DNA from 3 places in the Lysinibacillus telephonicus genome. Region 2 is predicted to be linked to each of the others. Evidence: riboswitches for the same ligand, from Rfam matches in the RefSeq annotation. Region 2 holds a riboswitch; each other region holds the start of a gene.
The links. A riboswitch is a leader RNA that binds a small molecule or an ion and turns the genes downstream of it on or off. The one in region 2 is predicted to bind thiamine pyrophosphate.

Region 1 (10,490 bases), 1.5 Mb from region 2:
AGCAATTACATGAATATTACACCACACGCACAGTTAATCCACTTCGAAAGAAGCAATCGATGGTTGTCCTTTGTGGTAAGTTACTGAAGATTTTACACGCTCTATGCAAGAAGAAAGTACAGTTTGATGAACAACTTATGATGAAAGACCTTTATTGTCTCGTAGAGGCAGCCTAAGCTACACCTTAGCTCGATTAAATTACAAAAGGATGACACGGAGAAGCCGGCATTATTTATTCCATCCGACTACGAGTCCCTAAAGGAGCATCGCCAGCCTCTGCCTTATGAATAGACCGAACGAAGGAATGTATGCGCTAGACGCCAAGAGACATGGGAGGGTACGTCATCATAAGCATTGCAGAGATCCAATTGTGCATCACATATTGGAACGGAAAGTTAATTACTACCAATTAACTTTAGCGAAGCGTATCCTCAAACTGTAAATGAATTGAAGTATTGTAAAATACTAAAATATTATTCTTTAAAAAATATTTTTTCTATTAGATAAAACGGGTCAAACCGTTGATATATCAACATTTATAGAGGGAGGAGATTAATGATCAATCGATTCCGGAAAGTATTTTAGAATGGATTGCGGAACGTGATGAGAAGCTGTTTGAGCATTATATGGAAGATAATATAGACATATCGCAATATTTTTCTGCGCTATTGAAGATGATTCAAAACGAACAAGCATTTATTTGTATGGCAGGTTCAGCTTTAAAAGATATAAAAGTCAAAGAATTTTTTAACCAATTTGCAATACTTACAAAAACTAAATTTGACAATGATGCACCTTTCCAAGGAAAAGTGTTTAAAATTCGCCATGATGAACAAAATCAGCGAATTACATTTATAAAAGCGTTAAGTGGAACGCTAAAAGTTAGAGATGAGTTTCAATTTGAAGATTTAACTGAAAAAGTAACAGAAATTCGACTTTATAATGGAACTCAATTTAATATAGTTCAGCAAGTTAATGCTGGTGAGATATTTGCAGTAAAAGGACTTACATATGCAAAAATTGGGGATGTTCTAGGTGACAACGCAAATCTTAATGAACAATTTGAACTTGTCCCAACCTTACAGGCAAAAGTTGTCTACAAAGGGGCAGAGCATATTAAGGAAATATTGCGTATTTTTCGCTTACTTGAATCTGAAGAGCCAACATTACAAGTGGTTTGGAGCGAGAAATTTCAAGAAATACATGTGCATGTTATGGGAATCATTCAGCTTGAAGTTTTAGAAGATATAGCAAAAACACGATTTAGTATTGATGTGCAATTTGAAGAACCGAAAATTTTATATTTAGAAACAATTCAAAATACCGTTACGGGTTACGGACATTTCGAGCCACTAAAACATTATGCTGAAGTTCATTTGAAAATGGAACCTGCTCCGAGAGGTTCAGGTATTCTGTTTGACAATGCTTGTCACGCAGATGACTTGTCAATTGGGCATCAAAGACTAGTTGAGAAGCATTTATTTGAACGGGATCACCATGGCTTATTGACGGGATATCCAATTACGGATATCAAATTTACATTGTTAACTGGCCGTGCACATAACAAGCATACTGAAGGGGGAGATTTCCGTGAAGCAACCTTCCGAGCATTACGGCAAGGTCTAGAACAAGCTGAAAATATATTGCTCGAACCCTATTATCGTTTTAAGATGAAAGCTCCCTTAGATTTTATTGGAAGAATAATGACAGATATTCAACAAGCTTTTGGCACTTTTGAACCTCCAATTATGTCAGAAAATCAGGTAACGATTATTGGGAAAGCACCTGTCTCTACCTTTATGAATTACAATACTATTTTTTCGGCATACACAAATGGAAAAGGTGCTTTATCGATTCAATTTTCTGGCTACGATATTTGCCATAATTCTGAAGAAGTAATTGAACAAATTAATTATGATAAAAATGCTGACCCTGAATATACATCATCAAGTATTTTTTGCGTGAAAGGAAAAGGCTATGTTGTCCCATGGGATGAAGCAGAAGAAGCAATGCATTGTTTAAAAAAGTAGTATTAATGGTATAAATAGTTGATTAATTTATCTGAAACTTAATCCTCTTGAATATTCAAAAAAAACTGCTAGAATATTATTAATTAGAATATTTGCAGGGGGGGTGCTTTTGCGCCTGAGAAGGTTAAAACCTGACCCTTTGAACCTGTTCAGTTAATACTGGCGTAGGGAGCAAAGTACATTACAAGTGAAAATTTCGCTTATTTGTGCTGTAAAAATGCTCTCCATTTTGGAGAGTTTTTTATTTGCTAAATATCTCTAATTGCAGGGGGGGTGCTTTTGCGCCTGAGAAGGTTAAAACCTGACCCTTTGAACCTGACAGTTAATACTGACGTAGGGAGCAATTAAACCATTTTGGGAAGAATTCGCTGATTACCTAGCAGTGAAACCACTTTCTAATAGGAAAAACGCTCTTTTTGTCATAAAACAAAAAGAGCGTTTTTTTCTCTCTTACGTCCACCAAAAAAGGAGGACATTCATGATATTTTGTGAAGAAGTAAGAACAGAAACGGATCTTTATTTTGAAGGGAGCTTTAATCATCCATTTGTAAAAGGTATAGTAGATGGTTCACTGCCTATTGAAAAATTTAAGTATTACATGATGCAAGATGCTTACTATTTAAAGCACTACACTAAAATTTTAGCCATTGCTGCATCTAAGGCAGAAACAAATGATGATATTGTATTCTTTTTGGATTCTTGTAGTTATATTAATGAATCTGAGTTAGTTTTACACCGTACTGTTTTTAAAGAGTTAGGTGTAACTGAAGATGAAATAAATAATTTTGAACCCGCACCATCTACCTACAATTATGTTAGCCATATGTATAATGCAGTACACAATGGTGGTGTGGAAGAAGCTTTCGCAGCAATTTTACCATGTCCATGGATTTATCAGGAGATTGGGGAGAAATACAAAGATTCAAAACCTGGAGTGAAATTGTATCAAGAATGGATAGACATATACAGCAGTCCTGAACTTAAAGAAAAAATCGACTTTCAAAAAGCGATGATGAATCGCTTTGCAATAGAACACCCCTTAAAGATCTACCTTCTTAAATCTCATTTTAAAAAGAGCTGCTATTATGAATGGAAATTTTGGGAGATGTCCTGGACGTTAGAAAATTGGAAGAAAGAGGTGGAATATTATGAGTATGTTTAAAATACGTCAAAAAAATCCGTTAGTTCATTGTATTACAAATTATGTTGTTGCTAATTTTACAGCGAATGGAATGTTGGCAATTGGTGCTTCTCCTGTAATGGCAGATGAAATGGATGAAGTACAAGAAATGGTGTCCATTGCCAACGCTTTATTACTTAACATTGGTACATTAAATCAACGAACACTAGAAACGATGAAACTTGCGGGAAAAAAGGCAAATGAATTGAATATACCTGTTGTACTAGACCCAGTTGGTGTAGGTGCTACAAAATTCCGCCAAAATGCTGTAAATGAAATTTTAAATAGTATTAATATCCAACTTATTCGTTGTAATGCGGGGGAACTTGCCACTATTGCAGGTGTTAATTGGCATTCTAAAGGTGTAGATAGTGGAGAAGGGAGTATGGATGTAGCTTCAGTTGCTAAACAGGTTGCCCATCAATATAACTGCCTTGTTATTGTTACAGGTGCTGCAGATTATGTAACAGATGGGAAAAATGAAGAGTGGGTACCTGGTGGAAATGAACTAATGACTCAGGTTACTGGAACTGGATGCCTGCTTAGTGCAATTTGCGCCGCCACATTAACATTAGAGGGAAACAAGATTCAAAATTTACAAAACGTGTTGACAGACTATAAAAAAGTAGCTGAAAATGCCTCAAAGAAAAAATTATTAGGGTCATTCCAAATGGAAGTTATTAACGGAATCCATGAGGCTTCTATTGGAGGAGAGCAATGGACGTAGTTTTGACAATTGCAGGCTCCGACAGTGGCGGTGGGGCTGGCATTCAAGCAGATTTAAAAACTTTTCAGGAATTAAAAACATTTGGAACATCTGTTATCACTGCTCTTACAGCTCAAAACACATGTGGGGTTCAAGGAATATATCCGACTACACCTGAATTTGTAGCGCAGCAAATGACGTCAGTTTTTCAAGATTTTAATGTTAAAGCTTTGAAAACAGGTATGCTTTTTTCTACTGAAATTATTGAAACAGTAGCAAGAATTTTGCAGCAACAAACAGCACACATAATTGTAGATCCTGTGATGATCGCAAAAGGCGGTGCAGCACTATTGCAAGACGATGCTGTTCATGCATTAAATACAAAATTACTACCACTTGCTACTGTATTGACACCAAATATCCCCGAGGCAGAAGTAATTAGCGGCGTAAAAATTCGTAATGAACAGGATATATTTAACGCCGCCAAACGTATTTTACAACTTGGTGTAAAGTGTGTTGTGATGAAGGGTGGTCATTTTGAAGAAGCTGATACTGCTACTGATACTGTCTTTTTTGAAAACGGTTCATCATTTTCGATGGAAACGAAAAGAATTAATACGAAACATACACATGGAACTGGATGTACGTTTTCATCAGCAATTACAGCATTTTTAGGTAGAGGATTTACTCTACATGAGTCAATTGTAGAAGCAAAAAAATTTGTACAGCTTGCAATAGAACATCCGTTAAATATCGGACATGGTCATGGTCCAACAAATCATTTTGCCTACCAAGAGCTGCGGGGCATTTATGAGGTGATGGTTCATGAAACGAAGTGATCTAGAGGTCTACTTTATTATGGGAGCAGAAAATTGTAAGGAAGATCCGCTAATTGTATTAGAAGAAGCGTTAAGTGCAGGTGTAACTTTCTTTCAGTTCCGTGAAAAGGGAGACAAAGGATTAAAAGGCAATGAATATATAAAATTTGCAAAGCAATGCCAGAAATTATGCAAGCAATATAATGTGCCTTTTATAGTAAATGATGATGTTGATTTAGCACTTACATTAAATGCAGATGGTGCTCATGTTGGGCAAGATGATCTGCCATTAAAATATATTCGTAAGCAATTTGAAGGAAAAATTGTTGGTGTTTCAGTGCATACAGAGGAAGAAATGTACGCTGCAGTTCAGGGTGGTGCAGATTATGTTGGAATTGGCCCTATTTTTGAAACAATATCGAAACCAGATGCAAAGCCGGCAGCTGGGGTATCTTTTTTATCAAGGGCTCGATACAATTTCCCTAACTTTCCAATCGTCGCAATAGGTGGTATCACTACTGAAAATGCAAATGAAGTAATAAGAGCTGGTGCAGATGGAGTTGCGGTTATCTCTGCGATTAGTCAGAGCAGAGATCGAAAAGCAACTGTACAAAAATTTAAGAAATTAAAAAAATGAACCTGATTATAAAAATCACCTCTTTAGGTATTCCTTTAGTGGTGATTTTTTTGGCTCTATAATATTTGTTGGGGTTTGAAAAAATTTCATAAATAAAAAAGCACGTAATCACCGATTTCTATATACTTGAATTGTCGAGAAACAAGCAATGAAAGGTGATACGTGCAAATGAATTTTAACATGAATATTCCAGGATTAAAAGGTGTAACTGTTCATAAGGTGGAGGAGATGGGGGAACGTATTGTTCTACACGTTTCCATACCAAAAAAAGAACATCAATGTCCAGCATGCAAGAATATAACATCAAAAGTCCATGATTATCGAATTCAAAAAATTAATCATTTAAAATGGTTTGAACGATTAACCGTCCTTTTTTATAAACGTCGTCGTTATGTATGCCAATGTGGGAAACGTTTTTCAGAAAAATCCCCTTTCGTGGATAAATATCAACGTTTCTCGAAAGAATGGAATCAAGTTGTACGAATCCGTTCAATAAAGGCAAAAACATTTAAAGAAGCAGCTGAAGTACTTGGTACATCAAGCTCAACAGTGATTCGTCGCTTTAAAGAAGTAGTAAAGGAACAATTAAATGAAGGGGTTCATTTACCAAAATGTATCGCGATTGATGAATATAAAGCAGATACCGATGCGGGAACTTATCAATTAATTATTGCCAATGCGGAAACACATGAACCAATTGATATTTTACCAAATCGTAGAAAAGAAACCATTAAGGATTACTTGATGAAATACGGTGCAGATGTAGAAATTGTGGTTATGGACATGAATCCAAGCTTTAAAGCAGCAGTTAGGAAGGCGTTAAATCGCCCGATTATTATTGCGGATCGCTTTCATTATTGTCGTTATATTTACTGGGCACTAGATGAAGTACGTCGAAATGTTCAAAAAGAATGGCATGCATATGATCGAAAGAAATGTAAGAAAATGCGTCACGTACTATATAAACGATTTGATAAGTTAACAGAAACGAATCGTTGGTACTTAAATCGTTACATAGGAATGTCGAAGGAACTAAAGCAAGCCTATGAATTAAAAGAAGCTTACTGCGAATGGTTTGATTGGGCAAAAACTTCAAATGATTTGATAGAAATAAAAAAAAGATTAGAAGCCTTTTACCGAAAGGTAGAAGAAGCAAATATTCCGGCATTTTTAAAGGCTATTCAAACGCTAAAAAATTGGCAAGTTGAAATTTTAAATAGTTTAAGTTTTGGATATTCAAATGGTTTTTTAGAAGGAATTAATAATAAATCAAAAGTTTTGAAGCGCAATGCTTATGGTTTTAGAAGCTATGAACACTTTAAAGCGAAAATTTTATTAAATAATTTATCTAAGAAAATTGGGATTCATTTAGGATAATCGGGGTGCCGTGTAATATCACTTCACCCCAACATTTGACATAGAACCATTTTTTTATTACCTTTTAATTAACGTTACGAATCTGGAACTTTAACATAAGTATGAAATAGTTGTAGTTGGTTTACATTTTTTTCTATAAATGGATAGCAATAACATGATATAATCACTTTAATATTAAATTCAGATATATGTACTTTTAAAAATTAGTGTGCTGGTTAATGGTAAGCATTCAAGAGGAGAAAAAATGAAGAATAGAAAATTTGATATTTACTTGTTACTTCAGCTTATTCTTACAGTTTTAGTCATTGGAATTAGTAGTTATAGTATTGTAACTGATGACTTTCGTTTTAATCAATTATCACTAGCTTTATTGAGTGGTATATTTATTATCCTTGGATTGAGGGAATATAAAAGCACGCAAAAACGATTGTGGTCTATCTCTTATTTTGGTGTTGCAATATTTTTAATATTCGCTGTATTTCTAAGTATTTTAAATGGGTAGCCAATGTAACCATTGATCTATAAATATCTCCTAATGGAAATTTGCGTAAAGGTGATTTTCATAAATCATTTAATTACCGTAAATTTATTATGTAAACTAAAATGATAAATCGATTTTAGATATTATTCTCCAGATAAGTAGTTATAGTTATTCTAAAATAGTAGTTTTAGAAAATATTAAACAAATTGTAGCTTCTATATAGCAAAGTTCCCATTATGTCAATAAAAATACCATCTTAATACTAAAAAGTAAAAAATTTTCAAACATAGTTTCTCTATACATCTTTTCATAGTATGATTATGACAGTTGTGTTATTAGTACTATAGGGGGCTTTCTAATAAAATGAACAAAAGAACTAGTAAGATTAGACACACTTTAACTTTTCAACTAGGCACTATTATAGCGGGGATACTTGTGGTCATGATTTTAATCACTTCCATTGCTACTTATTTTACAGCCTATGATAAATTATATGAGGCTGCTGGAATAGAAGCTTATGGATGTGCTAATATAACTACTGGCCTAATAGATACAGAGGAATTAGCAGGTGCTATAGCTGGAAATTCTGAATTACAAATGAAAATAGGAGAACAATTAAATTGGACTACTGCTCATAAAGATATATTTGAAGCTCAATATATATTAGATTTAAATGGTAATTTAATAGCAGTTGATGAAAATCTTAGAGAACAAGGACTAGAACCCGGAGATGCTTTTCAAATAGATGAAAAAGCCATTTCAGCACTATTAGAAATGGGGCATCCAACATATTCAGAGCCATATGATTTTGCAGGAATGGAACGTTTATCAGGATATGCACCTATTTACAAAGACCATGATCCAGCTAAGGAAATTATTGCTATTAGCGCAATAGATTTTAATGCAGACATTGTTACTGAAAGAACTTGGGGTGTTGTAAGTAAAGGAATTCTGCTTAGCTTAATTCCTATGTTAATAGCATCACTTGTAACAGCATTATTAATTGGTCGAAAAACAAAACCTATCTCACAACTAATAAAGCAAGCAAAGGAAATTGCACAAGGTAATTTAATGGTTGAAAAAACTAATGTAAAAAGTAAGGATGAAATTGGTAATTTAGCTGATACGTTAAATCAGATGACGCTGAATTTACAAAATATGATTTCAACGATGAGTCAAACTTCCCATCAACTTACATTAAACGCAAATGAAACAGCAAGTACTTTAAAAGAAATGAATGATACTGTTCAAGAAGTTGCAAATAGTATTGAAAATGTTACCGTCGCCATGACGGATGGAATGCAACATGCCGATAATGCTTCAAATGTTTTAACAACATTGGCAGATGACTTGCAAAATATGAAAGGAAAGGCAGATCTTTCAGTAATCAACTCAAATAAGACAATGAAAATTGCTGCAGAAGGGGAGCAGCGTGCTAAAGAAATTAGCAGCGACATGGAAAAAATAAAAAATGGTTCAGAAGAAGTAAGCGATACTATTAAGCAATTGGTAGAATCTACAACAAAAATTCAAACAATCACAACTACTATTTCAACCATTGCTTCTCAAACTAATTTACTAGCATTAAATGCATCTATTGAAGCAGCTAGAGCTGGAGAGCACGGTAAAGGTTTTGCAGTTGTAGCAGAAGAAGTTCGGAAACTTGCCGAGCAATCAAATTCAGAAGTATCTGAAGTAGAAAAACTTATAAAAGATATTATGGAACGAATTGGAAACGTTATGATTTCTTCTTCTGAGAGTAATAAATATATAGAAAAGGGTGCTGAAACAGTCGAACAAACAACAAAAGCACTTCGGAATATTTCTATCGCTGTGGATCAAACAGTGAATGAAATTAAAAGCATTTCTAATCTACTTTCAACTGAAACAGAAAAATCAAATAAAATTGTAGAAATGATCAATGAATTTACACATTCGATTCATGAGATTGAAAATACTATGAACAATATTTCAGCTGCTGCAGAGGAAACAACAGCTAGTATTTCAGAAATATCAAGCCGTTCCAGTGAATCAACAGAAATGGCTGAAAAGCTGGAGAAGTATGTTAAAAACTTCAAATTAAAATAACTAAGCAAAAAATGGGCGTCTTAGAGTATAGACGTCCATTTTTCTGTACTGTAAAGGGAGGCAGCAGGTACAAATAGAGTTTTAACTATAAAAAAACTGTTTTAAAGTTTAAAATACTAATTCTAGGAAAGGCATCTGAAAATAATATGAGTTATTGGGGGAAGAATATTGATTCAATTTCAAAACGAACAAATTACAGTGTTTCAAAGCGAACTATATAAAACCACGTCATCGGTCATACAAACAGAAGACGTATTATTGATCGTGGATCCAAATTTACTTCCGAATGAAGTAAAGGAGATTCAGGAACATGTAAATAAAGTGAAAGGAAATCGGCCTATTTATCTGCTATTTACTCATTCTGACTGGGATCATTTTATAGGATATGGTGCTTTTTTAGGTGCAACTGTAATTGCAAGTAAAATTTTTAAAGATAGAGATAATAAAGAAGAATTATTAAATCAAATAAAACAATTTGATGATCAGTATTATATAGACCGTGACTACCCAATCCTTTTTCCTCCTGTCGATATAACAGTCAATAACGATGGCCAAGTACTGAAAATAGGTAAAACTACTTTAACATTTTATAAAGCCGAAGGACATACGAATGATTCTATCTATACAATTATCGAACCACTTGGAATTTGGGTAGCAGGGGATTACTTATCGGATTTGGAAATTCCGTTTATTTATTTCAGTAGTGAAAAGTATGAGGAAACACTAAGAAAAACAGATATAATATTATCAAAACATAAAATTAATATGCTAATTCCAGGACATGGACATATAGCGGAAACTAGTAAAGAAATTATTATTCGTAATGATAAGTCACTGCAATATATTCAAGAGCTAAGAAAATCAATAAAAAATTACTGGGATTGCAGACATTTATTGAAAGACTATAAATACAAAAATGGTCAATTTGAAGACCATAATGGAAATATTTCATTAATTAAAAAGGAACTTAACATCGAATAGAGGCTAGACCTAGGAAGTAGCCTATATAGAATATTTGCATAAACTATATGAGGCGAATATAAGGGGGTGTAGTCATCAATGGGAATATACATTAATCACCCAGGAGTGTATATGAACGATAACGAATTAGTTGAACCGAATCAAATGGAATTTAAAAGAGATTACTTATCCGATATGCTTGAACAACATCGA
Region 2 (10,490 bases):
CACAGAAAGTTCCCAGTTTGATCTAAACTCCGCATTATTTTGAGGTACGTTGTCTGTATGACCCGTTACAACTATAAATCTAGGAGGATCTAATTGTAAAAGTTTAGATAATTCTTCTGCAATTGATATATAATCCTGTTTTACATCTGCTTTACCCGAGTCAAACAGTATACTATCTCGAATTGTTATTAAAAGACCTTCGTCCGTTATTTTTGTAGCGAATGTGCTTTCTAGCTCGTTTACTGCAATGAAGTTATCAATGCGTTCTTGAATTTCCTTTAATTCTTTTTGATCTTGAATATAGGCTGCTTGTTGTTCAGAAACACCATCTGTTATGGCAGTTGGATTCTGTATAACAGAAGTATGATCCATAAAACCTGATGAGCCTTCAAAAATTTCAGTAAATACTTGAGACATTTGCTCCATTTTTGCTTGGTCAATAGAGCTAGAAGCAAATAATACAATAAATAGGGCTAATAAAAGGGTTAATAGGTCAGAATATGGTAAAAGCCATGATTCATCAATATGTTCATCATGCTTCTTCTTTTTAGCTTTCTTTGCCAAGACCGCCCGCCCCGCTTTCGTTTAATATTTGTCGGCGCTCCTCCATTGTTAAGTACGAAGCTAATTTTTGTTCGATTACACGTGGGGCTTCACCTTCTAATACGGATAAAATCCCTTCAATCATTAGATGTTTTTGTTTTACTTCCTCTGCGGACTTTCTTTTTAATTTATTGGCAAATGGATTCCATAAAACATATCCAGTAAAAATACCAAGCAATGTTGCAATAAAAGCAGCTGAAATTGCATGGCCTAAAGCATCAATATCACTCATATCTTTTAATGCTGCTATTAAACCTACAACAGCGCCAAGTACCCCAAGAGTTGGGGCATATGTACCAGCTTGAGAAAAAATTTGTGCACCACTTGCATGACGTTCTTCTAGAGCTTCTACTTCTTCTGTTAGAACATCGCGGATATAGTCTGCATTTTGTCCGTCAATCGCTAATGTTAATCCATTTTTTAAAAATGGATCTTCAACCTCTGCTGCTTTGCTTTCCAGTGCTAACAATCCTTCACGGCGAGCTAAATCAGCCCATTGTGAAAATAGTTTAATAATTTCTATATCACTTGCAAGCTTCTTTTCAGTAAAGAGAATTTTAAATAACTTTGGCACTCTCTTTAACTCTTTCATAGGAAAGGCGATTGTTACTGAAGCTATTGTACCTAAAATAATAATTAAAAATGCAGCGGGATTTACTAATGAAGCTAAACTAGCTCCTTTTAACACCATCCCAACAAATACAGCAATAAATCCAAGTACAATCCCTATTATCGTTGATAAATCCATATACGTACCTCCAAAATATTCAACCTATAATATTTTTCGACATTCTTTCAAATATTTTTACTTTCTTATCACTAAGTATAATAGGACTTATCTATTTTTTCGACGCAATATTCGTTTTTTCTTTATAAATTCGACATTTTGATTACATTGAATCAAAAATTTCCTATTTTTATATTTTGAGGGTGAGAATTATACGGAAATAGGTAATTGTTTTGATTAAATAGTATTATTTTAGAAATATAAATCCATTATCTAGGTCATATTATCTAGATTTATAGTCATAGTGTTCAAAAATTGATATTTCAGCTTTTTATTAAATGAAAGGGGTAACTTCATAACAACAATTCTTAAATTTGCCAATATTATTTTCTTTAATAGGCTACAAAAAATAAAGATATATAGTATAATAGTATTCAATGACATCTGTTAAATAGAAAGGAGTCTAACAATGGGCTTATATATTTCTACTGTTGCTGGTTTATTTGCAGTTATTATGATTAGTATGGCAATGTTCATCCACTATTTACGTATTGGTTTAGATTCTTCATCATCTGTAAGAGTTGATCCTAAACCAAATGAGAAATTTTAATAAATAACTAGTCGACAAACTCTAACGGCGAGTATTGTCGACTTTTTTGTATATAATAGTGTTAGGTTAAATGATTGGGGGATGTGAAGAAATATGGTGTCTTCTTTAAATGAAATTTTGAGCTTTAATGATTCTTTTGTAAAATTTAAACAATACGAGCCTTACATAACATCAAAATTTCCTGATAAAAAAATAGTTATTTTAACTTGTATGGATACACGTTTAGTTGAGCTTCTGCCAAAAGCAATGAACATGCGCAATGGTGATGTGAAAATTGTAAAAAGTGCAGGAGCTCAAGTCAGCCATCCATTTGGAGCAATTATGCGAAGTATATTAGTCGCTGTATACGAGCTGAAGGCAGATGAAGTGTATATCATTGGCCACCATGATTGCGGCATGAGTGCAATCGACCCAGAAGTTATGATTGAACATATGATTGAACGTGGTATAAATAGCGATATTGTAAACACGGTAAAATACTCGGGAATTGATTTAGTTGAATGGCTTCGTGGCTTCGGTGATGTTTCGACAAGTGTATTAAAGAGTGTCGATATTATTCGTAATCACCCATTAATGCCAAAAGCTACACCAGTTCACGGACTCATCATGGACCCAAGTACAGGTAAGTTAGATTTACTATCTGATGGAAACAAGTACCTAAGTGATAATGGCATTACAACATCTACTTCAACCGAATAACAAAATCAAAACAGGTCTCGCCTTGCGAGACCTGTTATTTATGTCGATATTCATCTCTTAGCAGCGAATAAATGTAATGATCTTCCCATACGCCATTTATATAGAGAAGCTCTCTTAAAAGCCCTTCACGAATGAAATTTGCATTTTCTAATACCTTAATTGAGCCGTTATTTTTGGGTGACACATACGCTTCTATACGATTCAGTTTTACTGTGCTAAAGGCAAATTGGACAACTAGATTAACAGCCTCTGTAGCTATCCCTTTTCGAGTGAATTTTTCATCGACTGAGTACCCTATAAATGCACTATTATATGGGAGCCTTTTAATAGCGTATAAAGAAATATGCCCGATTAATTTATTGCTTCCCTTTGGATAGATGCCGAAAGAATACTCTCGGTTTGCACGAAGTAAATGTATGCTTTCTAAAATTTTTTTAAATTGTGCTTCCTCCGTGTAAAATTCTTCTTCATGCAAAGGTTCATGGGTTGCCCAAAAGTATTTATTGTTTCGCATTAGTTCTGCTAAACTTTTTGCATCGGACTCCACAAAGGTGCGCAAACACAATCGGTTTCCTTCAAGCCTTATCACACTATCACCCTTTTTATGTAATAAATTAAAAAATTTTCTCACCATCGTGTATACCCTAATGCCTTTCCCCGAGAATTTACGTATAAGGACAACAGTTATTTTGTCATTTAATTTTATTTATTGTCTATATCATCTTGCATATTTCCCAATTGGTCACTTGCTAAACTTTTAGCATGATCATCTTTTTCCTCAATATGATGATATGTGATATTTAGTCCACGTCGCTTTAATTCTGTTTCAACATGTTTAATTGTTTCTTTTAATACTTTTATGCGTGCATAGTTTTTATTATTTCCGGGAATTAATATCCACGGTGCATTTTTACTATCCGTCTTCTCAAACATTTCATCTGCAGCTATCACATAATCATCGAATTTGCTTCTATTTCTCCAGTCTTCATCAGTTAATTTCCAGCTTTTATAAGGATCAGTTTGTCTTGCTTTAAAGCGATTTAATTGTTCATCTTTGTCAACATGAATCCAAAATTTTAGCATAATATATTGTTCTTCTGTTAATATTTTTTCAAATGAGTTAATTTCATTATATGCTCGGTTCCACTCTTGTTCTGATGCAAATCCCTCAAGTCGCTCTACTAATACTCGGCCGTACCATGAACGATCGAATATTCCAATCTGACCGTGCTGAGGTAATTTTCTCCAAAAACGATGCAAATAATGATATCTAAGCTCATGCGGCTGTGGCGCTGAAATTGGATGCACTAAATAACCTCGTGGATCAAGTCTTTGGGTGAGTCTTTTAATTGCTCCGCCCTTTCCTGCTGCATCCATCCCTTCAAATGCTATAATTAAGCCGATTTTGTTATTGTATAAAAACTGTTGAATGTTTAACATTTTGTACTGTAGTTGTTTTAATTGTTTCTTATACTCTTTCTTCTCAAGTTTTACATCAAAATTTAACTCACTTATTTTCTTCATCGAATTCACCCCTTTTATGTTTATTTTTATTTTACAAAAATTTGTATGTTTTTGGTATCTGTTGTTCAATGTTATGTAAATGTATATAATTTTATAGAAAGGAGAGGAATGTATGCGTCAAATAAGCATAATTTTTATTGCACTCATTGTAGCCACTATTTTTACTATTAATGCGTTTTGGCTGCAACTACAAGGGGCTTCAACCATTGACATCATAAACCGTTTACCTATTCTATTTGCACCTGCAAATTATGTTTATTACATATGGTTTCTTGTCTTTATATTTCTTTTCCTATGGATTAAAAACTATCTGCCTTTACGCCAATCAGATCAGTTTATTACACCAGTGCAAACAATTTTATTTTTGTGCACAATTATTTTCCAAATCACTTCTCTTTTAAATTGGCATAATGGCCTATTAATTGTGTCATTGATATTGTTAACGCTACAGCTTATATCGGTGTTTGCGTTATATTTAACATATCCATTAAAAAAAGAGATGCTGAAATTAAGACTTCCAATTGCTATTTATTTTAGTTGGACTACATTTTTATTTATCCTGCATATATGCTACTTATTAGTAGACTACAGTTGGCGGGGATTTGGTTTAAGCAGTGCGTTATGGGCCGTCATTATCATGACAATCGGTACTGCCATTGCATTGCATCTGCGTTTCCATCATTTTGACATTGCCTATCCAATTGTCTTTATTTGGTGTTATATTGGCATTGCCATTGGAAATGGATTTGGAGAGTTATTAGTTACTACCGCAGCGCTTTTTCTAAGTGGTGTCATGATTGTCGGTATACTTTTTATGAAAAAAAATCCTGTGCACTTGAAGTAATATTCAAGAGTACAGGATTTCTTTCTGAAGTGAAGTGACATGTAAAATATCGCTCTTGCAGATGAGCAAATTATGACGCTTCCGTTTTTTAGTCTAGCTGTGTAATAATAATTGGTTTATCTTTTGTAACAATAACAGTATGTTCTATTTGAGCAACTAGTGATTTATCAGGTGTAATAAATGTCCATCCATCACCAGCTTCAATAATATGCTCTGCCTTTTCTGAAATAAATGGTTCTACTGCTAACACCATTCCTTCTTTCATAATCGTTGAATCCCAAGCATCAAAATAATTTAAAACGTGATCTGGTTTTTCATGTAAAGAGCGTCCTACACCATGACCAGTTAGGTTCATAATAACAGTTAAACCGTGGTCTCTTGCTTCTCTTTCGACTGCTTTACCAATTTGATTTAGTTTTGAGCCTGCTTTTACTTTTGTCATTGCACGATCGAAAGCTGACTTTGCAACCATACATAATTTTTCTTTTTCAGGGTGTCCATCACCGACAACAAATGAAATACCTGTATCTGCAAAATAGCCATTATACGAACCGGATACGTCGATATTGACTAAATCTCCTTCGTTAATTACTTTGCCGCTTGGTATACCATGCGCTACTTCATGATTGACACTTATACATGTATATCCAGGAAAATCATATTCACCTTTAGGGCCTGAAACTGCACCAGCTTCTGCAAACATGCGGCCAGCGATTTCGTCTAACTCTTTAGTAGTGATGCCGGGCTTCGTAGCTGCCTTCAATGCATCACGTATTTCGGCACAAATGCGTCCAATTTTTTTTAATGCCTCTAATTCTTCTTTTGTTTGTACAATCATTGTAAACGTCCTTCCTATTTACATTTCACTATATAATATACCATATTTGAGATTAGATATTTGGGCATCTGCTTCTATTAATTTATTTATGGAGAATAAAACAGATTTATTCTTTTTTAAACTTAAAAAGACGTCCTAAAATTATTGTTGAACTAATACCATAAAATTGGTATGAGCAACGTATAATTAGGACGTCATATTTTAATTAGTTCTTAAAAGTTTTGGGGCTGATGTAAAGATTAGAGAACCCACTATTGATGTTAGAATAATTGCAGGTATCATATAAGATCCGTTGTAAATGATTGTATACAACCACACATTTTGATCTCCCGCATATTCTTTAAAGAAAACTGCCCCAGCAATTGAGTGTGCAGCATATCGAAGCAATCCGCCCATAGTCGTACCAAGCACGATATAGAGGCTTATTTTCTTTTTATCTAAATTTTTTGCTGCTTCTAAAATTTGTGTACGGAATATCCCTGCAAAACCAACAACTGAAAATGCAACAATATAGTCTAGGAATCCTTGTACCCAATGAAGAACATAACCGCCTAACGCAATTTGAATTATTCCAATTAATAATCCAGTAATAACTCCCGCTGATAATCCCCAGCGAATAGCCATTAATAAAATCGGCAGCATGACAAAGCTAATAGAACCGCCTTGAGCCCAAATGGAAAACGATATTTTATCCAACACAACCCCAATTGCAGCAAAAATTGCAATTTCAACAAGCATTAGTAATCTTGATTTGTTCATAACAACTCTCCTCTCTTTTATTCCGATGTAGAACAACATGAGAAGGAATAGAAATCTAGAAAAATATTTACTCCAGTTGTAGATTTGCATACACAAAAATACAAAAATGGCGCCAGGACAGAGCCTGACGCCAGATGGAGTCGGTTTCTATCCACATCCCTACGCAAGTGTTAACTTACAGGTTCAAAGGGTTAGTGCAATACGTGCACAATCTCAGCTGACTTCATCAGCCCCCCTTGTGGGTAATACATCATATTTAACTGTTAGAACAAATTTATTGTATCAAAGTATGTGACTTTTTCAACTAGGATTTTTATTATTTTTCCAATTGAAACCATTATGAATGTTTTTCCGTATATAAAGTATCTTGGATTTAGAAAAGGAGATTCTATGGAACAGAATAAAGTACTATCTGCCCTATGTTACATTAGTTTGTTGTTCGCACCTTTTTTATTACCTCTAATTGTCTATTTTGTCGTTAAAGACTCGGAAGTGAAATTCCATGCGAAACGGGCATTTTTATCTCATTTAATCCCTGTGGTATTCTTGATTTTAATATCACTCTTCGGTGTTATCGGGATGTTTTCATCATATTATTATGATATGAACAGTTTTGCATATATCATATTTGGATTAATGGCTGTCTATATGATTATTTCAATTGCATGTATTATTTGGAATATTATTCAGGCAATTCGTGTTATCCGCTAATATCTAAAATAATAAAAAACAGAATGATAGCTATGAATAAAAGTGGTTTGGAGTAAAAAAGCGCCAGCATGAGTAGTGCTGGCACTTTTTTCGTCCGATTAAACTATTAGTTCCATATAAAACCACACTGAAAGAAATAGTCCTAACGAATTTTTATATTCTCTTAGAATAATTTTTTATTTCACAATAATTGAAGTTTTACTATAGCCTTCTTTTAATTTTTCTACTTGTAAAATAGCTGGCATTGCCGCTTTCAACTCCGAAACATGGGAAATGACCCCAATCATTCTACCCGACTTTTGAAGATCTATTAATGTATCAATTGCCTTCATTAGCGATTCTTCATCAAGGGAACCAAATCCTTCATCAATAAACATCGTATCAATTTTCACATTCCCTTGGAAGCTTTGAATGACATCCGCCATTCCTAGGGCTAGACAAAGGGATGCATTGAATTTTTCTCCTCCAGATAGAGACTTTACATCCCGTGACTGCCCTGTATACGTATCATAAACATCCAAGCTTAAGCCACTTTGACGTCCATGGGATTCCTGCCGATCTGAACATTGCAAATAATACTGTCCATTGGATAAATTTCGCAGTCGAATATTAGCAGCCTCTGTTATTTGCTCTAAATAGCCCATTTGAACATATCGCTCAAAGGAGATTTTCTTGCTATTTTGACCACGCAGCAAATTGTATAAATCTACAATTTGATTTGAAACTTCCTCTAATTGATATATTTCGTCGACAATTCGATCAAGCTTCTCAGAGAAGTCGATGCAATTTCGTTCACATTCTTTCGAGAAATTTAATGTTTCATGAGCTTTTTCTCTTACAGCTTCTAATTCTGCGAGTTGTTGCTCTTGTAATTTCAAGTCAACCCTTTCTTCTCCTTTTAACAGCTTGCCCTCTTCTTCCACCTGTATCTTTAAGGCATGAAGCTCATTTGTGTATTGGACATATTGCTGTTGTAAAAGCTGTTGTTCACTTTCGCTACGAATAGAAGCTTCGAATTGTTTATAATTCGCAAAACCAGCAGCAGCCATGGATTGTTTAAATTCTTCTTTTGCTTTTTCTAGGTTTTCTTCTAGTAGCTTTAATTGCTGCTCGGTATGTTTTAATGCCTCTTCATTTGTAGCTTGATTTTTTTCAGCTTGTTGTAATTGTTTCTGAGCACTTTCCCATCTTTGCTGCAAGTTATTTTTATTCTGCTCTGCTTCCACTAGTGCTTGCTTTACTTGAGAAAGCTGTTGGAAATGTGAAGGAATAAGTGATTTATATTGATCTAATACAGTATTTTCTTTTATAAGCTGTTGCTGTTTTTGTCTATATATATCTTCAACTTGTTTTCTTTGTAGATCCTGCTGCTCAATCATAGCTTGTAGTTGCTTTAACTGTTTTTTATATTGAGCAAGCTGTTCTGATTCAACCTGTAATTGCTTTACATATTCATTGATTTCGTTAAATTTATCTATAAATTGTTGTTGCTCATCTATTGGTGCATTAAGACGTTCCAGTTCATTTTGATATTGATTTAGATGTGCAATTGATGCATTAACATTCGCCTCAGCCGTATACTTGTTTTGTTCAGCAGCTGATAGATTGGTTTTCATTGCCTTCAAAGCTTTTTCGTCGATAACATCTACATGTTGGCGGTCTAATGTAATATGTTCAGTACTTCCACAAACAGGACAGGGTGAACCGGGCACTAAGCTGGCAGCCAATATCGCCGCCTGATTATTTAACCATTTTATTTCTTCTAAATCGTAAGCTGTTTTAGCTGCATCATACTCTTGAGATGCATTAATATATTGCTCTTTTAGTAGATTCACTTTTTTCGTAAGTTCATTATAAGTTGTAAATGTATTTACTACTTCACGTAAATGGATTTGCTGTTCCATTGCATGATTTAGCTGTTCGTTTCTTATTTCAAGTTGCTCAATTTGCTTATTTAACTTTGTCATCTTCTCTTTTTGCTGCTGAAGCTGCTGTTCTATCTGTTTAAAAGAAGTAAGTGCTTGATTTACTTCATTTTGCAAAGCCTGAACAATGAACGTTTGTTTTTCAACTTGCTCAAAAAGAGGGAGTAATTTTTGTAATTCGAGTACTTGTTGTAAGGAAGCATCGCGTTCATTTTGCTTTAAAAGTTCATTTTGAAATATTTCCTTTGCAACTGTTAATTGTTGTATTGCGTTTTCTAATTGTTGCAAGACTACTTGTAATCGTTGTTGCTGTTGTTGTTTTTGTTCATGTAATGTTAAGCATTGTTCATTCAAAGGCTTGATTCTACTGGCACGAATTGCTGCTTGATATTCATTGTTTATTTGTTCAAAATAAGGTTTTTGTTGCTCGATTTCATGCAGTTTTTGTACTTTCTTTTCATATGCATCAATTCGTTCATTTAAATTTCGCTTCGCTACGATAAACTCATATTTCTCTTTATATTTTCCTGCAGCTTCATCATAGCTTTTTTGATCTTCTTTTATTTTTTGTTGATAGTATTGGACCTCTTCATCGAGCGCATCCTGAATTTGATAAATGTTTGAGTTTTGATTAAGTACCGTAAACAGTAAGGATTCACGCTTTGGCAACGCCCCTTCAATTTGTGCAATATAGCTATTTTTTAACAAGCGAGCTTCATTTAACTTTTGTTCAGCCTGTCTCTTTTTCTCTTCTAACCTTTGCGTTAGCTCTCCATAGCGATTTGTTTTAAAAATTTTTCGTAAAATTTCCTCTTTATTATCAGATTGAGAGGTTAATAATTTACGAAACTCTCCCTGCGGCAGCATGACAATCTGATTAAATTGGTCGTATGATAAGCCGATTATATCTTCAAGCTTTTGGTTAATATCTGTTATTCTTTGCCGTTCAACAACTGGAAGCTCTTGACCGTCTCGTATTTCAAACAACTCATATTTTTCACCAGTTGCACTTTTACGCCCTTCTTTAACATGAGGAAGCTGACGCAGCACACGATAGACTTTTCCGTGGATTTCAAAAATTAGTTCCACTGCAGTATGGACATGGTCTTCTGCAAAATCGCTTCGCATCATTTTTGTGTCTTTACGATCTTGTCCACTGCCAAACCCGAATAACGCAAAACAGATGCCATCAAAAATCGTCGTCTTCCCTGCTCCAGTTGAACCTGAAATAACAAACAGACGATTATTTT
Region 3 (10,490 bases), 1.3 Mb from region 2:
GTCATAATATAATAGATCACACCAGCGATTAATAACGGCTCAAAGTAGCGGAATGTTGATCCACCAACAACGTAGGCACGACGCATAATATCTAGTGCACCGATTACTGTTACAATTGCCGACTCTTTATTTAATGTAATAAATTCGTTCATTAGAGAAGGCAGAATATTTTTCATTGCTTGCGGCAAAATAATATCCTTCATCATTTTGGCATAAGGAACACCTAAAGCTCTTGCCGCCTCTTGCTGTCCTTTATCTACTGCATTAATCCCCGCTCGAATTATTTCAGAAACATATGCACCCGAATTTAAGCCAAATGCGATAATAGCAGCAGGTATTGGATCGATGTTCGTACCAATAAATTGTGGTATCGCATAATAAATTAGCATCAATTGAAGTACAAGCGGAGTACCACGGAAAATCGATGTATAAAACTCTGCAAACCATTTTAAAGGCTTAATGCTTCCAATTTTACAAAGAGCTAATAAAATACCGAGAACTAGCCCTACAATCGTCGCAAAGATAACTATTTGTAATGTTACGCCTATTCCTTGTAAAATGTAAGGAATAGAGGGAACGACTTTAGAAAAATCAAACATCGTTATCCCCCTTTCTTAGATTAAAAGTGGAAGCGCCCTGTTAGTCCCGACAAGCACTGGAAGGCTCGAATCGATAAGCTTTTCCAGCTTTCGACCGAGGGCAGACCGCGACCTCGAGGGGCTGGGCGCTGTAACTGAATATTAATATGAGAAATTTTCTATTCTCTTATTAAATAGAATAGAAACGCCATTCAGATAAACTGAATGACGTATTTGAATTATTGTTCAACAACGAACCATTTTTTCTTAAGTTCGTCAATCTTGCCTTCATCAACTAGTGCTTGGATTACTTCATCGAATTCTGCTTTTAATTCACTGCCTTCTTGGAATACTACTGCTTTGAAGTCAGGATCTTCAACTTCGATTGGGAATGCTGCTAAGTCATCATTTTGAGCTAAATAGTTTTCAGCTACGATGTTTTCAATTACAGCACCTTGGAAACGGCCATTTTTTAATTCTTGAATTACTTCTGGAATTAAGTTGCGGCTTTCAACAGTAAAGCCATGCTCTGCTGCTAATGTATTTGCTAATTCTTCTTGAATTGAAGAAACTTGAGCCCCTACTACTTTACCTTTTAAGTCTTCTAAAGAAGCAATGTTGCTTTCTTTTGGAGAAACTAAATATTGCTCAGTTTCATAATATGGAATTGAGAAGTCAACTACTTCATCACGGTCCTTCGTTGGTGTCATACCAGCAATAACAAAATCAAATTTATCCGCTTGTAAACCAGGAATTAAACTATTAAAATCAGAGTTTGTGAATTCTAATTTATACCCTAAACGTTCAGCAACTATATTTGCTAAATCAATATCAAATCCGATAATTTCATCACTCACTGCAGTATCAACATATTCGAATGGTGCGTAATCTGCAGAAGTACCTACGCGTAATACCTTTGCTTCTTCTGTTGTTGCTTCAGTTTCTGATCCATCAGCTGCATTATTTCCTTCAGTTGTATTACCTTCTTCAGCTGTACCACAGGCTGCTAAAATACCAATGACTAATACTAGCATGAATAAAAAATACTTATTTTTCATTGTTTATTTCTCCTCTATTGTTTAGATAATTGTTCTGCTAAAAATCTTTGAATTGCTTTTTCAAGCATTTCCAAGCCATCATCAATTTGTTGCTTCGTTACTGTTAACGGTGGAATCATTCGAATAACTTCCCCAACATTTCCGCAAAGATAGAACAGTACGCCTTCTTCTAGTGCATAATCAAGAATTTTCATAACTGCTTGTCCATCAAGCTCGCCTGTTTGTGGATTTGATATTTCAATTCCGATCATCAAACCTGCTGAACGAACATCACTAATTATTGAATATTTCTCTTTTAATTGAAGTAATTGTTGTCTAGCATACGCTCCTACTTCTTTAGAGTTTTCTACAAGTTTTTCCTCATGTAAAATCTCTAAAGTTGTCAATGCAACAGAACAAGCAATTGGGTTGCCTCCAAATGTAGTCCCATGCATCCCAAGCGGCCATTGCTGCATAAGTTCCTTTGATGCAACCGTTGCACTAAGTGGCAGTCCTGAAGCAATCCCTTTTGCAATCGCCATAATGTCTGGCGTTACATCAAAGTATTGAGCTGCAAACCATTCACCTGTACGGCCAAAGCCTGTTTGTACTTCATCAAAAATTAGTAAAATGCCATGTTCATCACAAATTTCACGGACTTTCTTCACCCATGCTTTTGGAGGAATGATGTATCCACCCTCACCTAGAACTGGCTCCATAATAACCGCTGCCACTTCCTCCGGCGTTACTTGATGTTTAAACAAACGGTTAAAATCTTTTTCAAGCTGTTCAACACAATAAACTTCTGGGTCAACACCTTCTGGACAACCTTTTACGTCGGCATATGGAATTTGGTAAGACAAATGTGAAGGTTGTAAGAACTTACGGTATTTACTTTTCGATGTTGTAACACCTAAAGCGCCCATGGATCGACCATGGAAACAGCCCGTAAAGGATACTACGTAAGGACGTTTAGTTACAAACTTCGCAAGCTTTAAAGCCCCTTCAATAGCCTCAGTTCCACTGTTAGCAAAGAAAAAGCAATCTAAATTACCAGGCAATACTTTACCTAGTTCATCTGCTAATCTCAAAATAGATTCGTACATAATTACCCCTGATGGTCCATGTACTAATTGGTCGGCCGCATCTTTAATACTTTGAACAACTTTCGGATGACGATGTCCAGTATTCGCTACGGCAATTCCTGATGTGAAATCTAAGTATTGTTTACCATCTACACCATAGTAATAACAGCCTTCTTCTTTTACTATCGGAAGATTGGGATGATCTTTTGCCATACTAGGCGCTAATAAATCACCCATTCGTTCATATAAATCAAGCCAATGACTCATGTCGTTTTCCTTCTTTCTAATTGTTGCAAAGACTAAAGATTCATTATTATTAGTAAGATGCTAATAAAATGATAATTCCAACATTAATTTAATATATAACCTATTGTATAATTATGCAATAGAAAAAATGGTTAAATTAAATAGTCGAAATTTAATTAATATTTAAAATTATATATTTCGAATATATGTGTTGATTGGTAATTATTATATTATAGTGGATTTTCACTTTCGTAAAATAGTTTTTTCCATTTTAAACCTTATTTATCACCCAATCAATCGTCTAATAAAAAACAGCTTGGCACTTACAATCCAAGCTGTTGCTATTTATAATTATCCAATCACCTAAAATTAACCATTAAACAATTGACTGCCTATTGTAGTAAATTTAATTTGGGTTTACTAAATAAGCCCGATGAAAGTCTTTAAGCCCATTTTTTTCTGGTAATATGTTTCCTTCATTATGCTCTCATTACTACAATATAAAAAGTCAGTGCTATATTAAATAGAGAATTTAAAATAGTGCAGACAAAGAAAACTATTGTAACTTTGTCTGCACTCTGAAATTAAAATTCGAAAATAGCTGTCTTTCCTTTAGAAATATCCTTCGCTTCTTGATTTCGAATTGGTCCAACTTCTACTTCAAATGATTTATTTTTCCAAATCTTATCATATTGTTCCTTATCTAGTAAGTATATTTGCAGGAGTTCACCGGATTGTCCGCCAGCAATTACATCATCATAGCTGTAATCGAGCAGCATTCCTTCTCCAAGCGTATACTGTGTACCGTCGTTAAGAGTCAATTTAGAAGACATTGATGACAATGAGACAGAATCAGATCCTTTATTATCTAAATTAAACTTTACTGTTAAAAGTACAATGCCTGTTTTAAAGTTTTCAAAACGTGGTGCTTCAACTGCATTTGGAGTGAAATCTGTAAATTGGTATCCGTCAAACGTAACAGTAACATCCCCCAATTGTTCACTTTTTCCGATGCCGCTCTGTTCCTTCAGCATCTTCTTTTCACCCATATCATCTAACGTAACTTTATCATTATAAAATGCTGCATTGGCTTTAATTTTTTCAGCACCCGCATCATTCAAGCTTAAAGTAAATTGACCGTCTTTCCCAATTGTTGAGCTAAAATCATCTTTTACAGCAAGAGGTGCAGGAACTTCTACTGTTACAGTTGATACATTTAACGCATCTTGTAAATGATCTTGACCAAATGGATATGTATAATATCCTGTTACAGTCTCGCCAGCCTTAAGCAAATAATCATTTGTTGGTGATAACTTTTCCACTAATTGTTCTTCAGGTGGAAGCAAATCTCTAAAATTGTTATAATCTTTTTCCGCACCTGTGAAAGATAGATATAGGAAAGGAGTGTAATAAACATCCTTGTCTAATTCGTTCTTCACTGTATACTGTGCAATAATTACACCACCATTTGTCTGGTCATTAAAAGGAATACTAAAGTCCGTATGGAAATCATTTAATTCAACAAGTGTATATGCATCTAAAGACAGTGTTACACCGTCCATTTCATGAACTTGCGGTTCTTTATTTTCATAAAGAACTTTCGCTGTACCTTCTGTTTCTTCTTCCATATATTTAATTAAATCTGAAAAGTCACTTGTACTAGTAGCAGTTGTTGCTGCTTCCTCAACTTCTTCCTTAGTATCTTCAACTTCTACGTTATTCTCCTCTGTAGCATTTGCATTCTCATCAGCCTCTGTTGGTTTCTCGTTGCTTCCACATCCGCTAATAATTACTGATGTTAGTAATGCTGTCAAAAGGAATGTCCATGATTTACTCAAAATTTTCAAACCTCCAATTTCCAAATTAGTAACATACTAACACATTATTTAATTCGGTAATATAAGGAGAAGGAAATAAATTACAGACAACTACAGCGACTCTATTTTTTGGTACATATTGGAAAGTTATACTATAATAGTAACGTTAAATGATACTACCAACAAAAATATCTACGTAAATTTGAGTTATTTTAGAAAAATGATTTAGTAAGGAAGGAGGGCATTAGAAGTAATTATAAAAAAGAAAGTTATCTTTCTTCACCTTCACCTTCTGCTATTCCCCTTTAGCATCTCGTATACAAAACCACTATATTTATTATCATCATATAATTCGTTCGATAACTACGTAACGCAAGATTTTCTTTAAATAAGTGCGGTTTGTTGATAAGGAAATTTATACCCTGTTCAAAAGTAGTTGGTATGATTTCCTCTTAATCTAATAAAATAATTTTAAATCTTTACAATTCTTATAGGCATTATTATAATTCAATATGTTACATAATTTTCTAATATATCAAAAAATATAAGAAGGTGAGAAATTGAGGAAAGGAAGAAAATGGTATAATAATAGATTAGTTCCTTGGATATTACCTGTTGTTACGATTATTTTATGGCAATTATTAGTGCAATATAAAATCGTTACGACCACGCTACTTCCCTCTCCGTTAGAGGTGGTCGAAGCAGCAATTAAGCTTTCTAAATCTGGGGAATTACAAGAGCATGTATATATTAGTACTCAACGTGCCCTGATTGGATTTGCGATTGGTGGAATCATTGGATTTATTCTTGGATTAGTCAATGGAACTGTTGTCTTTTTTGAAAGAACAATAGATACAACGATTCAAATGATTCGTACAATTCCCCACCTAGCTTTAATTCCACTTGTTATTTTATGGTTTGGTATTGGAGAAAGCGCCAAGATTTTTTTAGTTGCACTAGGTGTTATGTTCCCAATTTATATTAATACCTTTAATGGCATTAAAAACGTTGATCGGAAACTAATTGAAATGGGCAGCGTTTATGGTTTATCGCGGAACAAATTATTTACGAATATTATTTTACCCGGCGCTTTACCTTCCATACTAGTCGGAATTCGCTACGCTTTAGGCGTTATGTGGGTATCCCTAATTGTTGCAGAGACAATTGGTGCAGACTCTGGCATAGGCTTTTTGGCTACGAGTGCCCGTGAATTTATGCAGATGGATATTATTGTATTAACAATTGTCCTTTACGCCATTTTAGGAAAACTATCAGATTTAATTGCAAAGTTATTTGAACATCGTCTATTAAAATGGCATCCGGCTTTTCATAAAAAATAATATTTGGATATAAAAGTGAGGTGTTAGGATGTTCAACATTGAACTAAAGGATGTAAGTAAAAGCTACGGGGATAATGAAGTACTACATGACATAAACCTCTCTATTGAACCTGGGAGTTTTACGGCAATTGTTGGCCGCAGCGGCTGTGGGAAAAGTACACTATTACGCGTCATTGCACAGCTAGAAGAGATTTCAAAAGGAACTTTATCTTTTTCTAGCAACAGTGGTAGCAAGCCGAAAATTCGTATTATGTTCCAGGATGATCGACTCATTCCTTGGAAAAGTATTATTAAAAACATCGAACTTGGAGCCATTAATAATGAAGTTGCAGAGCAATCTCTGCAAAAAGTTGGATTAATCGATAAAAAGACAGATTGGCCAGATCAATTGTCAGGTGGTCAAAAGCAACGAATTGCTCTTGCACGAGCATTGGCTAGCAACCCAGATATATTGCTTTTCGACGAGCCCCTTGGAGCTCTAGATGCGTTAACACGAATTGAAATGCAAAACTTAATCGAGGGACTTTGGCAGCAGCAGGAATTTACTTCCCTTCTCGTAACACACGATGTAACAGAAGCGGTTCGTCTTGCAGATCGCGTCATTGTCATCGATAAAGGAACGATTCAGCTAGATGAAAAAATTGATTTGCCTAGACCTCGTGAACGTGATGAAAAATTCACCTACTACGAGCAAAAAATATTAAATCAAATTTTAGGAGGATGAGCATGAAAAAATCGCTGTTATTTTTAATTACTGCATTATTTGTATTAGTTTTAGCTGCTTGCGGCAATGAATCAAGTACAGGGTCTACAAACGAAGAACCAACTGATGAATCAACTGGCAGTACGGAAAAAGAAGTAATTACAATTGGCTACCAAAAAGGAAATACAATTAACATTTTAAAAGAACATGGCAACCTAGATGCGGCACTTGAAGAAGCTGGTTACACTGTAGAATGGAAAGTTTTCCCTACTGGCACAGTGCTATTAGAAGCTTTAAACACAAACAATATCGATTTCGGTCATGCATCTGACGGCAATGCTGTATTTATGCAAGCGGGAGGTCATCCTTTAAACTATGTTGCCTCTGAAGCCCCATATCCAGAAGGTGTTGCATTAGTGGCAAAAGCAGATTCAGATATTCAAACAGTAAAAGATTTAAAAGGTAAAAAAATTGGAGTTACAAAAGGCGGCAACCAACATTATTTATTGCTTGTTGCATTAGAAAAAGCGGGTATTTCACCGGATGATGTAGAGATTATTTTCTATAAGGATGCGGCTGAAGGTTTAGCGGCCTTCACAAAAGGTGAATTCGATGTTTACGGTTCATGGGATCCATACTTAGCAATCGTTGAAAACACAGTAGAAACTCGCACAATTGTGAATGGCTCTGATTTAACGGAAAACCGTACATTCTACTTCGCAACAGACCAATTATTAACAGAAAAACCTGATGTAGTATCTATTATTCTAGAAGAATTGCAAAATGCCGATCAATGGGCAAATGAAAACAAAGATGAAGTAGCAAATATTCTATCTTCTGAATTAGGTTTAGACGCAGCACCACTTCAACAAGCAAACAACCGCCGTACTTTTGGTGTTCAAAAAATCGGTGATGAAATTATCTCAAGCCAGCAGCAATTAGCAGATACATTCTTTAACGCAGGTTTATTGGAAACAGAAATTAATATTAAGGAAGCTGTGAATATTGATGAATCAATTATTCCAAGCAATGTTCAATAATAAATTCGGGAGGTACAAAAATGACAACAGTAATTGAAAATGCCTTTTTAAGCTATGGTTCAAAAGGAGCTCCAGTAAAAGTAGAGGTTTTTCTAAACTTGGCATGCCCTTATTGTGCTACATTTTTTGAGGCTGCTGATAAAACACTTCAACCTTATATTGAAAATGGCCAAGTAGAATATGTTATTAAGCATTTTGATAAACCACGTGAAATGCTATTATACGGAACACTTGCAAACTGTTTCTTTGATTATAAGGAGCCTGAACGTGTTTATGACTTGATGAAAGACCTTTTCGCAAAGCAAAGCGAATGGCATGAAATCGACAGTGATAGTATCAAAAAAATGCTGACAGAACAATACGGCTTAAAAGAAGAACCTGAAACAATCGATTTAAGCTTACAAATTGTTGCAGAAGCTGTTAAACGCAACGTTAAAATGGTGCCAACTGTCTTCATTAACAATAAAGAATTCCAATACCCAGTCGAAATTGATGCAGCACAACTAAAAAAGGAAATCGATCAATTGTTATAATTCAAAAAAGCTAGAGTAATTCAATATGTAAGTAGACTATTTATAGATAGTTAAATTTAAAGCTGAACTAATGCACAATTAGTTCAGTTTTTTTGTAGTCTAATATACACTTTGGAAATTAGTGGGATTTTGTTATTGTATTAATAAATGATTTTCAATCATAACCTAAAGGAGGAATAAAAATTGAGAGTAAAAAACGATTATCTCTAATTGGCTCAATCGTAATTTTAAGTATTAGTATTTTAGTAGCCGCCTCATTAATATCTAATGCAATTAATAATGCTGGGTGGGATCTTTCATCTAATCTAAGTTCTATCAATATGAATGATTCTGTAAGTGAAAATTACGAGTTGCTTGTAAATGAAGAATGGCTCTATTTATATGATACAACAACTGGCCGAGTATGGAAAAAGGCAGATGATCCAAATGCAGCATGGGAAGAAGTAAAACATTTTACGGAATAAACTCAACTAATTCCAATAGTAAGATAGATCCCCCTTCCCCTTTTTACCTTAAATGTTAAATAAAAAATGATTGCTCCGTGCTATAGTCATTGCTAAAATAAAATACAAAGTTCATAGCAAGAAGAAATGTAGGGGAGCTGGTATGGCCAGCTGAGATTGTATCCCGTAAGATACTAACCCTTTGAACCTGATTTGGTTAATACCAGCGTAGGGAACATTGACTTCAATTTGATTTTCTTTTCATTTTGAAATGAATGTTTTTTAACGTCTGGGATACTATCCTAGACGTTTTTTATTTCTTCGAGTATGAATAATTCATTACAATGGAGGATTCATCATGAAAAAACTTTTCTTTCTGGTGATGATTGCAGTTTTAGCGCTTGTTGGCTGTCAATCAAAGGAATCACAAACTGAAACAAACACAAACGAGCAAACAGAAGAAAAACCATTAGAAAAAGTAACCGTTGTTTTAGATTGGACACCAAATACAAATCATACGGGGCTTTATGTAGCAAAAGAAAAAGGCTATTTTGAAGAACAAGGATTAGACGTTGAAATTATTCAACCTGGTGATGCAGGTGCAGATCAGCTCGTAGCTTCTGGCCAAGCGGAATTCGGTGTCAGCTATCAAGAATCCATTACACTTGCTCGAACACAAAATGTACCTATCGTTTCAATTGCAGCGGTAATTCAACATAACACATCTGGATTTGCCTCACCTGCGGGCAAAAATATTACTTCTCCTAAAGATTTTGAAGGCAAAACTTATGGAGGTTGGGGATCTCCTATTGAGCAATCAGTTCTAGAAACATTAATGAAATCAGACAATGCAGATATTAACAAGCTTGATATCGTTAATGCAGGAAATGCCGACTTCTTTACGATGGCGAACCAAGGAATTGACTTTGCATGGATTTATTATGGTTGGACAGGTGTTGAAGCTGAACTTCGCGGCGAGGATATTAACATGATTTATTTAACCGATTACAGTGAAAAGCTTGATTACTATACTCCTGTTCTTGCAACGAATGAAGAAATGATTGAAGAAAACCCTGATACCGTAAAAGCTTTTGTGGCAGCAGCCTCTAAAGGCTACCAAGATGCAATTGAAAACCCAGAAGATGCAGCTAGTATTCTATCAGCAGCAGCACCTGAACTGGATCAACAGCTTGTATTAGAAAGCCAAAAATGGTTGGCAGATAAGTACCAAGATGATGCTCCACGATGGGGAGTGCAAAAGCTTGAGATTTGGGCAAATTATGCAGAATGGATGAAGGAAAATGGTGTATTAGAAGGCGAATTTGATCCGGAAAAAGCATTTACAAATGAATTTTTACCGGAATAAGGAGAGAAAAAAATGGCGAATTCATTAATTAGTGTACAAATTATACCTAAAACAAAAAATCCTGAAGATGTCATTCCTTTTGTGGATGCTGCTATTGCAGTAATTGATGCTTCTGGTGTGAAATACGAGGTTCATCCATTAGAGACAACAATGGAGGGGGAACTTTCCGAACTTCTATCCATCATTGAGAAAATGAATGAAAAGATGATTGAATTAGGTAGTCCAAATGTTATTACACAAGTAAAAATTTTATACCAACCTAGCGGAATTACAATGAACACGTTAACGGAGAAATATCGTTG

Region 1: linked by a shared signal. The riboswitch ahead of tenA (thiaminase II) and the one ahead of thiT (energy-coupled thiamine transporter ThiT) in region 2 are both predicted to bind thiamine pyrophosphate.
Region 3: linked by a shared signal. The riboswitch ahead of MKY04_RS02700 (ABC transporter substrate-binding protein) and the one ahead of thiT (energy-coupled thiamine transporter ThiT) in region 2 are both predicted to bind thiamine pyrophosphate.

Annotation. Positions count from the first base shown of each region.
Region 1 is NZ_CP155468.1:2,329,561-2,340,050, reverse strand. It holds gene MKY04_RS11060 (IS110 family transposase) at 1-176, shown strand, start outside; gene MKY04_RS11055 (elongation factor G) at 627-2,030, shown strand; TPP riboswitch at 2,118-2,218, shown strand; TPP riboswitch at 2,288-2,387, shown strand; gene tenA (thiaminase II) at 2,509-3,192, shown strand; gene thiM (hydroxyethylthiazole kinase) at 3,179-3,937, shown strand; gene thiD (bifunctional hydroxymethylpyrimidine kinase/phosphomethylpyrimidine kinase) at 3,928-4,755, shown strand; gene thiE (thiamine phosphate synthase) at 4,742-5,371, shown strand; gene MKY04_RS11030 (ISL3 family transposase) at 5,534-6,748, shown strand; gene MKY04_RS11025 (DUF3953 domain-containing protein) at 6,993-7,250, shown strand; gene MKY04_RS11020 (methyl-accepting chemotaxis protein) at 7,593-9,317, shown strand; gene MKY04_RS11015 (MBL fold metallo-hydrolase) at 9,486-10,298, shown strand; gene MKY04_RS11010 (hypothetical protein) at 10,377-10,490, shown strand, end outside.
Region 2 is NZ_CP155468.1:3,815,591-3,826,080, forward strand. It holds gene motB (flagellar motor protein MotB) at 1-564, opposite strand, end outside; gene motA (flagellar motor stator protein MotA) at 548-1,351, opposite strand; gene MKY04_RS18580 (hypothetical protein) at 1,800-1,940, shown strand; gene MKY04_RS18585 (beta-class carbonic anhydrase) at 2,037-2,639, shown strand; gene MKY04_RS18590 (GNAT family N-acetyltransferase) at 2,674-3,273, opposite strand; gene MKY04_RS18595 (polyphosphate kinase 2 family protein) at 3,342-4,163, opposite strand; gene MKY04_RS18600 (hypothetical protein) at 4,276-5,007, shown strand; gene map (type I methionyl aminopeptidase) at 5,096-5,845, opposite strand; gene thiT (energy-coupled thiamine transporter ThiT) at 6,047-6,604, opposite strand; TPP riboswitch at 6,744-6,851, opposite strand; gene MKY04_RS18615 (DUF4870 domain-containing protein) at 6,995-7,315, shown strand; gene MKY04_RS18620 (SMC family ATPase) at 7,492-10,490, opposite strand, start outside.
Region 3 is NZ_CP155468.1:557,693-568,182, reverse strand. It holds gene MKY04_RS02750 (amino acid ABC transporter permease) at 1-599, opposite strand, end outside; gene MKY04_RS02745 (transporter substrate-binding domain-containing protein) at 818-1,636, opposite strand; gene MKY04_RS02740 (aspartate aminotransferase family protein) at 1,651-2,967, opposite strand; gene MKY04_RS02735 (DUF5068 domain-containing protein) at 3,531-4,784, opposite strand; gene ssuC (aliphatic sulfonate ABC transporter permease SsuC) at 5,324-6,103, shown strand; gene MKY04_RS02725 (ABC transporter ATP-binding protein) at 6,132-6,827, shown strand; gene MKY04_RS02720 (aliphatic sulfonate ABC transporter substrate-binding protein) at 6,830-7,846, shown strand; gene MKY04_RS02715 (thioredoxin domain-containing protein) at 7,867-8,379, shown strand; gene MKY04_RS02710 (hypothetical protein) at 8,534-8,698, opposite strand; gene MKY04_RS02705 (hypothetical protein) at 8,700-8,843, shown strand; TPP riboswitch at 8,964-9,074, shown strand; gene MKY04_RS02700 (ABC transporter substrate-binding protein) at 9,181-10,188, shown strand; gene MKY04_RS02695 (thiamine-binding protein) at 10,201-10,490, shown strand, end outside.